DNA from 3 places in the Kribbella sp. NPDC051952 genome. Region 1 is predicted to be linked to each of the others. Evidence: riboswitches for the same ligand, from Rfam matches in the RefSeq annotation. Region 1 holds a riboswitch; each other region holds the start of a gene.
The links. Region 1 has a riboswitch for cobalamin ahead of metE (5-methyltetrahydropteroyltriglutamate--homocysteine S-methyltransferase). Riboswitches for the same ligand answer to the same signal wherever they lie in the genome.
Positions count from the first base shown of each region.

Region 2: another riboswitch for cobalamin. It lies ahead of AB0L70_RS01790 (CbtB-domain containing protein); the one in region 1 lies ahead of metE (5-methyltetrahydropteroyltriglutamate--homocysteine S-methyltransferase).
Region 3: another riboswitch for cobalamin. It lies ahead of AB0L70_RS10380 (ribonucleoside-diphosphate reductase subunit alpha); the one in region 1 lies ahead of metE (5-methyltetrahydropteroyltriglutamate--homocysteine S-methyltransferase).

Region 1 is NZ_JBFAXQ010000008.1:290,307-293,575, reverse strand. Features, by position in the region: gene metE (5-methyltetrahydropteroyltriglutamate--homocysteine S-methyltransferase) at 1-2,132, opposite strand, end outside; cobalamin riboswitch at 2,260-2,483, opposite strand; gene AB0L70_RS18030 (cobalamin-binding protein) at 2,527-3,269, opposite strand, start outside.
Region 2 is NZ_JBFAXQ010000001.1:376,943-380,211, reverse strand. Features, by position in the region: gene AB0L70_RS01800 (MFS transporter) at 1-1,070, shown strand, start outside; gene AB0L70_RS01795 (LysE family translocator) at 1,060-1,701, opposite strand; cobalamin riboswitch at 1,781-1,927, shown strand; gene AB0L70_RS01790 (CbtB-domain containing protein) at 1,959-2,156, shown strand; gene AB0L70_RS01785 (CbtA family protein) at 2,162-2,917, shown strand; gene AB0L70_RS01780 (histidine phosphatase family protein) at 2,914-3,269, shown strand, end outside.
Region 3 is NZ_JBFAXQ010000004.1:228,683-231,951, reverse strand. Features, by position in the region: gene AB0L70_RS10390 (Fic family protein) at 1-345, shown strand, start outside; gene AB0L70_RS10385 (DinB family protein) at 436-1,017, shown strand; cobalamin riboswitch at 1,117-1,273, shown strand; gene AB0L70_RS10380 (ribonucleoside-diphosphate reductase subunit alpha) at 1,409-3,269, shown strand, end outside.

The DNA.
Region 1 (3,269 bases):
AGACCGTCGATCCCGGAGATCACCGCGCCGAACTCCGAGTAGCACAGGTGCGTGTGGATCTGGACGCCCGCCGGTGCTCCACCGGTCGCCAGCCGGAACGAACCGACGGCCCAATCCAGGTACGCCTTCTGGTCCGCGGCTCGAAGTGGCAGGAGCTCGCGCAGCGCGGGCTCATCTACCTGCACGATCTTGATGCCGGCCGCGACCAGATCAGCCACTTCGTCGCGCAGTGCCAACGCGACCTGGTCGGCGGTGACGGCGGCCGGTTGGTCATCGCGGACGAACGACCAGGCCAGGATCGTCACCGGGCCGGTCAGCATGCCCTTCACGGGCCGGTCGGTCAGCGACTGCGCGTACGACGACCATTGCACCGTCATCGGAGCCGGCCGGGACACATCGCCGTACAGGATCGGTGGGCGGACGCAGCGGCTGCCGTATGACTGCACCCAGCCGAGTTTGGTGGTCGCGAACCCGTCGAGTTGTTCGGCGAAACACTGGACCATGTCGTTGCGTTCTGGCTCGCCATGGACGAGCACGTCCAGCCCGATGTCCTCCTGAAGCGCGATCACTTGGGCGATCTCGGTACGCATGCGTTCGTCGTACGTCGCCTGGTCGATCCGGCCGTTGCGGAGCTCGGCGCGGGCACGACGGATCTCTGCGGTCTGCGGGAACGAGCCGATCGTCGTGGTCGCGAGCTCCGGCAACCCGAGCGCGGCCTGCGCGGTCCGGCGTTCGTCGTACGGCGGACGCCGGCGATCCTCGGCGCGGATCGTGGCGACTCGATCGCGAACGGCCTGCTCACGGGTGAGGTCCGACTCCTTGAGTGGGCCGCCGGTCGGATTGTTGACATCCGCGACGACGCTCGAGTTGAGAGCACGGCCCAGGAGGACGACCTCGTCGACCTTCTGTTGCGCGAAGGCGAGTCGGGCGCGGACTCGTGGGTCGAGCTCGTCCTCGACGTCGACGTCGTACGGGACGTGGAGGAGTGAGCAGGAAGTCGAGACCTCCAGTTGGCCGACGGAGCCGATCAGGGCGGAGCAGGTGGAGAGCGCGTCACCCAGAGCGGTTTGCCAGACGTTGCGGCCGTCGACGACGCCGGCCACGACGGTTTTGCGTTGCAGGGATGGCAGTTTGGGGATTTGGTCGACCAGGCCGGGTGCGGAGACCAGGTCCAAGGCGACGCCGTCGATCGCTGTTGACACGAGCACCGGCAGGGCAGGGCCGGGGTCACCGAGGTAGGTCGCGACCAGGAGACGCGGGCGCTCGGTCAGAGTGGAGAGCTTGTCGTAGGCGCGGCGGAGTGCATCGAGTTCGGCGGGGGTGCGGTCTTGTACGAGGGCTGGTTCGTCGAGCTGTACGCAGTCCACTCCGGCGGCGTCGAGTTGGCCGAGGAGGTCGGCGTACGCGTCGACGAGTTGGTTGAGCAAGCTGAGCGGTTCGAAGTCGGGGGTGGTGGACTTCGAGAGGAGCAGGAAGGTGAGGGGGCCGATCAGGACCGGGCGGAGGTTGACGCCGTACTCGCGAGCTTCGGACAACTCGGTCAGGATCTTGACCGGGTTAAGTTTGAAGCGGGTCTCGCGGTCGAGTTCGGGGACCAGGTAGTGGTAGTTGGTGTCGAACCACTTGGTCAGTTCGAGCGGTGCGACGCCGTCACGACCGCGGGCCATGGCGAAGTACGTGTCGAGCTCCGACAGACCGAGCTCGCGAAAGCGCGCCGGGGTAGCGCCGAGCAGCTGCACCTGGTCAAGCACCTGGTCGTAGTACGAAAAGGTGTTGCCGGGAATCGTGTCGAGACCACGTGCCTTAAGGTCCAGCCACGTCTCAACCCGAAGCCGCGCCGCCGTCCCCTCAAGCTCCGCGAGACCCTCTGACCGGGACCCACCAGCTGTCGCCGCATCGAGCTTCGCCGGGTCGTCCGACCGGGACTCACCGGGTGTTGCTGCGTTGAGTTGCGCCGGGTCGTTCGACGGGGACTGACCGGGTGTTGCTCCGTCGAGTTTCGCCGGGTCATCCGATCGGGCCTTGGCGGGGGTGGTTGTCTCGGTGGAGGCCCAGTACTGCTCTAGGGCGTGCTTGAGTTCGCGGTGCGGGCCGATTCGGGGGTAGCCCAGGATGGTGGTGCTGGTGTTCACGTCTCTCTCCTCGCGAGCGTGCCGATTGGGTCGGCGGATGCTCACGGAGAAACGCGGGGACCACGGACGTACGGCCGTGGTCCGGGCGGGTCCTCCCACGAGACCACCGATCCCACCGCGCACCCGGATGGGCGCACGGACCGGCGGCAGGTCTTCGGACTCACGGGCAGGCCGGCCCAAGGCCGGTGGACCTACTGGCCGTCGCTTCCCGGACGCTGCGCGCCCAGTGCTTGTGACGACGTTCGTTCCCGTTCACCGCTGCGGGGCAGTCCCGGATTCCCACCGGATTCCCTCTTGCCTCGTCCGATCACAACCCACATGACCGTCCGAACCACCAGCACCTCCAACCCTACGCGCGCCACCCCCACCCCGCCGCAAGCCGAGACAAACCCCACTACCGCAGTCGCCGGGCGATGGAGGGATCCGGGGAGTCGTCGTGAAGGAGAGCAGCGAGGGCTTCGATGCCGTCGACCAAGCGCGGGCCGGGACGGGCGAAGTAGCCGTTCGCGTCGACCGCCCAGACCGGGATGGTGGGTGGGAGTACGCCGTCATCGAGGAGGGACCGGGTGAGTGCGGCAGCGCCGTCCAGATCGAAGCCACAGGGCGCCGCGACGATCAGGTCAGGCTGCGCGTCGGCCACGTCCTGCCAGGTGATGGGCGTTGACCGTTGGCCGGCCTGCCCGAGCACGTTGACGCCACCTGCCCGGATAACCATCTCCGGCAACCAATGCCCAGGTGCATACGGCGGATCCGTCCACTCAAGCAGCGCCACCCGAGGGGAAGCGGTGCCGAGGGTGAAGTCGTCCAACCGCGCTCGGAGGTCCTCGACCAGAGTTGAGCTTTCGCGGTTGATTGTTTTGGCGATGGACTCTATGGACGTGATGACGTCGTCCAGGGTGTGTGGGTCGGTGGTGACCACCTCGGCTTGGCAGCCCAAGTAGTTGAGTGCCTCGGTTACGTCGTCCACGTCGATTGCGCAGACCTTGCACAGGTCCTGACTGATCACCACGTCCGGGTTCAGCTCGCGAAGTGCACCCGCGTTCAGGTGATAGAGGTCCTCGCCGGCCGCGACCCTCCGACGGACGAATTCGTCGATCTCACCCGGCGTGAGACCCTCCGGCAGCGCGGTCGTGGACA
Region 2 (3,269 bases), on a different contig from region 1:
TGATCATCGCCGGCCTGGCGCCGTCCATGGAGATCCTGGTCGCCGGCCGGATCATCCAAGGGTTCGGCTCCGGGCTGCTGACAGTCGCGCTGTACGTCGTCGTCGGGCACCTGTATCCGGCCCGGTTGCGCCCGCGCATCTTCGCCGCGTTCGCGACCGGTTGGGTCGTGCCGTCCCTCGTCGGTCCCGCGATCGCCGGGCTGATCGTCGAGCACGCCAGCTGGCGGATCGTGTTCCTCGCCGTACCGGCCATCGCGATCCCGGCCGCTCTCGTGATGCGGCCCGGCCTGGCGCACGGCACCGCGCACGAGCCACGGACGGGACGACTGTGGGACAAGCGGGCGATGTGGGCGGTCGCCGCCGCGATCGGGGTCGGCCTGCTCTACTACGGCGGCCAGCAGCGCGGCGTACTCCAGGTCGTCCTGCTGGCGCTCGGACTGGCCGCGGTGGTTGTGTTCGGGCCGAAGCTGCTTCCGCGCCGGACGTTCGTCCTCGGCCGCGGGCTGCCGTCGGTGATCGCGCTGAGAGGGCTGGTGGCCGCGGCCGGGTTCGGGTCCGAGGTGTTCCTGCCGCTGATGCTGACCCGGGAGCGCGGTCTGTCGCCGTCGCTCGCGGGCCTGGTGCTGACGGTGAGTGCGCTGAGCTGGACCGCCGCGTCCTGGTACCGCGGCCGGCCGAAGCAGCCGTTCTCCCACGGGGTGTTCCTGCAGGCGGGCATGGTCTCGATCGTGCTCGGTATCGCGACCGCCGTGCTGACCCTCAACCCGCATGTCCCGGTCGTGGTCGCCATCTTCGGCTGGAGCCTGACCGGTCTCGGCATGGGGACGGTCTTCCCGACGCTGTCGGTGCTCGTGCTCGAGTACTCCGAGCGCGAGGAGCAAGGCACCAACAGTTCCGCGGCGCAGCTCAGCGACTCGTTGTCGACGGCAACGATCTTGGCCGTCGGTGGATCACTCTTCGCCGCATTGGAGCCGCACTCGGCGGTGACGGCGTACCTGGTGGCTTTCGGACTCCCGGCCCTGTTCGCGCTGATCGGCGTACAGGCGGGTCGGCGGACCGCTACTCCTTAGAGCCCGTCACGGCGATGCTGGCGCCGAGGCCGATGATCATCAGGCCGCCGGTGCCGCCGACCAGTTCGAGCCGGCGCGGTGAGCGAGCGAACCACTCGCGCGCCGTGCCGGCGACGACGGCCCAGACGCTGTCCGAGCAGAGCGCGATCAGGATGAAGATCAGGCCGAGGATGAGGATCTGCACCCAGGCCGGGCTGCTCGCGCCCTTGTCCACGAACTGCGGCAGCGCGGCGGCGAAGAACACGGCCGTCTTCGCGTTGGTGACTCCGACCAGGAAGCCCTGTCGCACCGTCTTACGGCTGTTGCCGGGCTTCACGCCTCTGGTCATCGCCTCGACCAGCGACTTCCGGGTCCGGAACGCGTGCACACCTAGATAGATCAGGTACGCCGCTCCCGCGAGCTTCACCACGGTCAGCGCGATCGCGCTCGCGGCGATCAGCGTGCCCAGGCCGAGGGCGACCGCGACCAGCATCACCGCGGCGCCGATGGTGTTGCCGAGCATGGTCAGTACTGCCTCCCGCCGCCCGACAGCGAGCGCTCTCCCGACGATGAACAGCACGCTCGGGCCGGGAATGACGATGAGGACGAACGACGTGATCGCGAACGCGATGAGGTGATGAGCCGACGGCATCCTGTCAGAGTAGATGCGACACCGTCGCGCCGCACTACTTAGTTCGTAGGGTGGGATACATCACCGGCGCGCCGTACCACGTTGACCGGGCTCTGCCCGTGCACCTACGGTTCGAGGGACAAACTGCGGTGCCATGAGGGAAGCCGGTGAGAGTCCGGCACGGCCGCGCCACTGTGAGCGAGCTTCGGCTCGTGAGTCAGGACGCTCGGGCACCAGCAGCCTTTCGAAGGGGACGCGCACTTCCCCAGGAGGTCACGATGGCAGCTCCTGCCCGCTCGGTCGCCGTACCGGCACTCTCTCCCCGGCTTCTCGCCGTCTCGCTGCTCAGCGTCGGTCTGATGCTTCTGCTCGCCTACCTGGTCGGGTTCGACCAGGGTGCGGTCTCCCAGTCCGGGATGTACCTGCACGAGCTGATGCACGACGGCCGGCACCTACTCGGCGTTCCCTGCCACTAGATCTCATGCGCACCTTCGGATCGCTCCTGGTGCGCGGACTGATCGTCGGACTCTTCGCCGGCCTGCTGGCCGGAGCATTCGCCACCGTGATGGGCGAACCGCGTGTCGACGCGGCCATCGCGATCGAAGAGGCCAACTCCTCCTCCGCGCACACCCATGATCATGGCGACGGCACCGAGCCGGCCGCCGAAGAGAAGCCGCTGGTCAGCCGCGACGGCCAGAAAGCCGGCTTGTTCCTCGCCACCAGCCTGTACGGCGTCGCCCTCGGCGGCATCTTCGCCGTCGGCTTCACCCTGCTCCGGCGCAAGCTCCGGACCGAGAACGACTCGTACGCCGCTCTGGGTCTGGCCGCGGCCGGATTCGTCGGCATCGTGCTCGTCCCGTTCCTCAAATACCCGCCGAATCCACCCGCGGTCGGTGATCCGGACACGATCACCAGGCGCACGGTCACCTACCTGCTCACGCTGGTGATCGGCCTGCTCGCGGTCTGGGCCGGTGTCGCCCTGTCCCGGTGGGCGGCTCGGTACGGCGACGTCGCCCGGCTCGCCGGTGGGGTGATCGGACTCGTCCTCACCGTCTTGGCGGCGTACCTGATCCTGCCGCGAATCAACGAGGTTCCGGAGACGTTCCCCGCTACGCTGCTCTGGCAGTTCCGGTTCGCCTCGCTCGGTACGCAGGCGACGCTGTGGCTCCTACTCGGCTTCGGGTACGCCGCCACCGTGGACCGCCGGCTGACCCGACAGAAAGTGGTTGCGGCTTGACGGAGCTGACCCTCCTCGCACACGCCCTCACACCCGCACTTCGTGGACTCCGGCTCGGCGGCGACGCCGAGCCGGATCCCGCGGGTGTCGAGGCTGCTCGTGAGCTGAAGCTCGACGCCGATGTGGTGTACGCCGGCCCCGAGCGGGCCGCCGTACGCACCGCCGAGGCCCTCGGCCTGACCCCGGTGATCGAGCCCGCGCTGCGGGACCGTGAGTACGGCGAATGGTCCGGCCGTGGGCTCGAGGAGGTGCTCGCGGCGGACCCGCAGCGGGCAGCGGCCTGGCTCGAGCGCCCGCACACCGCGACCCCGGGCGGTGAGACGGAGAACGACGTACTCGCGCGCGTCGCCGA
Region 3 (3,269 bases), on a different contig from region 1:
AAGACCTCCTGGCGGGAAAGAGCGGCGCCGGTCCGGGCGGGATCTGCGGCCGACCTGTTGATCGAGGCACTGCCGGCAGCGCCGGTCCTCACGCTCGCCGCGGCCGCGCAACTCATCGCTCGATCGCAGCAGGCCGCCAACCAGGGACTCGCGCGACTGGTCGAAGCGAACATCCTCCGCGAAGTCACCGACGGCCGCCGCAACCGTGTCTACGAGGCGCCCGAACTCATCGACGCCTTCACGTTGCTCGAACGCCGATTCGCCAGCCCAGCAGCCGATACGAGGATCGAACCACCTAGCAGACCAGTCCCGTCGAGGCCAGAACCAACACGCCATCCGCATTGACTTTCTCCTTCCCGCCAGGACACAATTCGAACACATGTTCGATCGCGTCTCCAAATCGAGGCGCTGAGACGGGGAGCGTGAGGGACTGTGATGCCGGAGCCGTTCGACTGGGACATCCTGCACCGACCATCCGCGATGGCGATGGTGCGAGGCCAGCTCGGCTTCAGCTGGATGGTGTTGTCCGGCCGGCTCGCCCAACTGACCGACGAGCAATACTTCTGGCGTCCGAGCAGCGAGGCGCTGACCGTCGTACGACGTCAGTACGCCGGTAAGTTCCGATCACTCGGGACCGGCGAATGGGTGGCGCAGTGGCCGGACGAGCCGGACCATCGCGGACCGCGGACGATCGCTTGGCTGATCGCCCACCTGACGGAGATGTTCTTCGAGCGCTGGGAGTGGACCTTCGGCGCGAGTCAGCAGGGCCGCGCCGACATCACCCTGCACGGCAACGCGCGGGATGCGGTCGCGTGGCTGACCCATTGGGTCGACGCGTGGCAGGAATCGATCGCCGCGCTGGACGAGGACCAGGTGATGACGGTCGGCCTGAGCCAGGCCACCGAGCTGGACGCCGGCGAGCCGTTCGGCCACGTCGCGCTGCGACTGAATCGCGAGCTGATCCACCACGGCTCGGAGATCATGACACTGCAGGATCTCTATGCGGTCGCAGCGTGAAGACCGAGTAGCGGCCCGACACGCCGCGACACGCCGGGCCCGCGCCGCGACACGCAGAGGCCGACGGGGCAATACCGGGAATTGTCGGAGCAACCACCTAGCATCACTACTGCTGGTGGTTCGGAGTGGCTGGCACCACAAGATGTGGGTCACTCTGAGGCAACAGGGGAATCCGGTGAGACTCCGGAGCTGCCCCGCAACGGTGAGCGGAGAGCCTCCGCGAGTCCGGATACCTGCCACTGGCGCGCGCACCGCCGGTGCGCGCGGTCCGAGACCTCGCGGGTGGGTCGCAGGGCGTGACGGCAGTGTTCCCGGCCGGTGCGGCCGTGTCGTCGTGCGCCCGCCCGCGCTCAGGTCAAGGGCCTCCGGCACTCGTATGGAGACAGCTTCTGTGACCATCGCTTCGTCCTCCCGGACGGCTGACCAAGCCGACCCGAATTCTTCGGCAGACCTGCCGACCGAGCTGACCGTCGTCCGCCGTGACGGCAGCAGCACCGCCTTCGACCCGACCAAGATCTCGGTCGCGATGAGCAAGGCGTTCCTCGCCGTCGAGGGCGCCGAGGCCGGCGCCACCCACCGGGTCCGTGACCTGGTGACCGACCTGACCGGCCGGGTCGTGGGCGCCCTGACCAGCCGCGGCGACGCCCGTCGCAGCGTCCAGGTCGAAGACATCCAGGACCAGGTCGAGCTGGCGCTGATGCGCGCCGGCGAGCACCAGGTCGCCCGTGCCTACGTCCTCTACCGGGAGGAGCGGACCAAGGCCCGCACCCCCGCCGACGCGGCCGGCATCAGCGAGAAGCCGGCGCTGACAGTCCGCGCGGCCGACGGCAACCGAGCCCCGCTCGACATCGACCGGCTGCGAGTCATCGTCGGCGAGGCGGCCGAAGGACTCGACTCGGTCGATCCTGAGCTGATCCTCAACGAGACACTCGGCTCCTGCTACGACGGCATCGCGCAGCACGAGGTCGAGCTCGCGCTCGTGATGGCCGCCCGGTCGTACGTCGAGACCGAGCCGCAGTACAGCTTCGCCGCGTCCCGCCTGCTGCTCGACCAGATCCGTCGCGAGGCCCTCGGCCGCGTTCACGGTGAGCCCCGGCAGGCCAGCCAGGCCGACATGACCGAGGCGTACGCCGACTACTTCCCGCGCTACATCCAGGTCGGTATCGAGGCCGGACACCTCGACCCCGAGCTGGCCAACTTCGACCTGACCCGGCTGGCCGCCGCGATCCGCCCCGAGCGCGACCTCAACTTCACCTTCCTCGCCCTGCAGACCCTCTACGACCGCTATCTGCTGCACATCGACAAGGTGCGCTTCGAGCTGCCGCAGGCGTTCTTCCTTCGCGTCGCGATGGGGATGGCACTGCGGGAGGACGACCGGGAGGCGCGCGCGATCCAGTTCTACGAGCTGCTCAGTTCGTTCCGGTTCATGTCGTCGACGCCTACCCTGTTCAACTCCGGCACCACCCGGCCGCAGCTGTCGTCGTGCTTCCTCACCACGGTCGACGACGACCTGGCCGGCATCTTCCACGGCATCCGCAACAACGCGCTGCTCGCGAAGTACTCCGGTGGTCTCGGCAACGACTGGACCCCGGTCCGCGGCATCGGCGCCAAGATTCGCGGCACCAACGGCGAGTCGCAGGGCGTCGTACCGTTCCTGAAGATCGCCAACGACACCGCGGTCGCGGTGAACCAGGGCGGCAAGCGCAAGGGCGCGGTCTGTGCCTACTTGGAGACCTGGCACATCGACGTCGAGGAGTTCCTCGACCTACGCAAGAACACGGGCGACGAGCGCCGCCGTACGCATGACATGAACACGGCGAACTGGGTGCCCGACCTGTTCCTGCAGCGCGTCGAGGCGGGTGGCGACTGGACTCTGTTCTCGCCGAACGAGGTCCCCGACCTGCACGATTTGTACGGCGCTGAGTTCGCCGCGGCGTACGCCGGTTATGAGGCGGCCGCCGACCGTGGTGAGATCCGGGTGTTCAAGCGGGTCAAGGCCGTCGACCTGTGGCGCCGGATGCTGACGGTGCTGTTCGAGACCGGGCACCCGTGGATCACGTTCAAGGACGCCTGCAACCTGCGCTCACCGCAGCAACACGACGGCGTCGTCCACTCGTCGAACCTGTGCACCGAGATCACGCTCAACACGACGGTCGAGGAGACCGCCGTCTGCAACCTGGGCTCGGTCAACCTGGTCGCCCACCTCACCGAGGACGGCCTCGACGCCGAACTGCTCCGCGACACCGTGACGA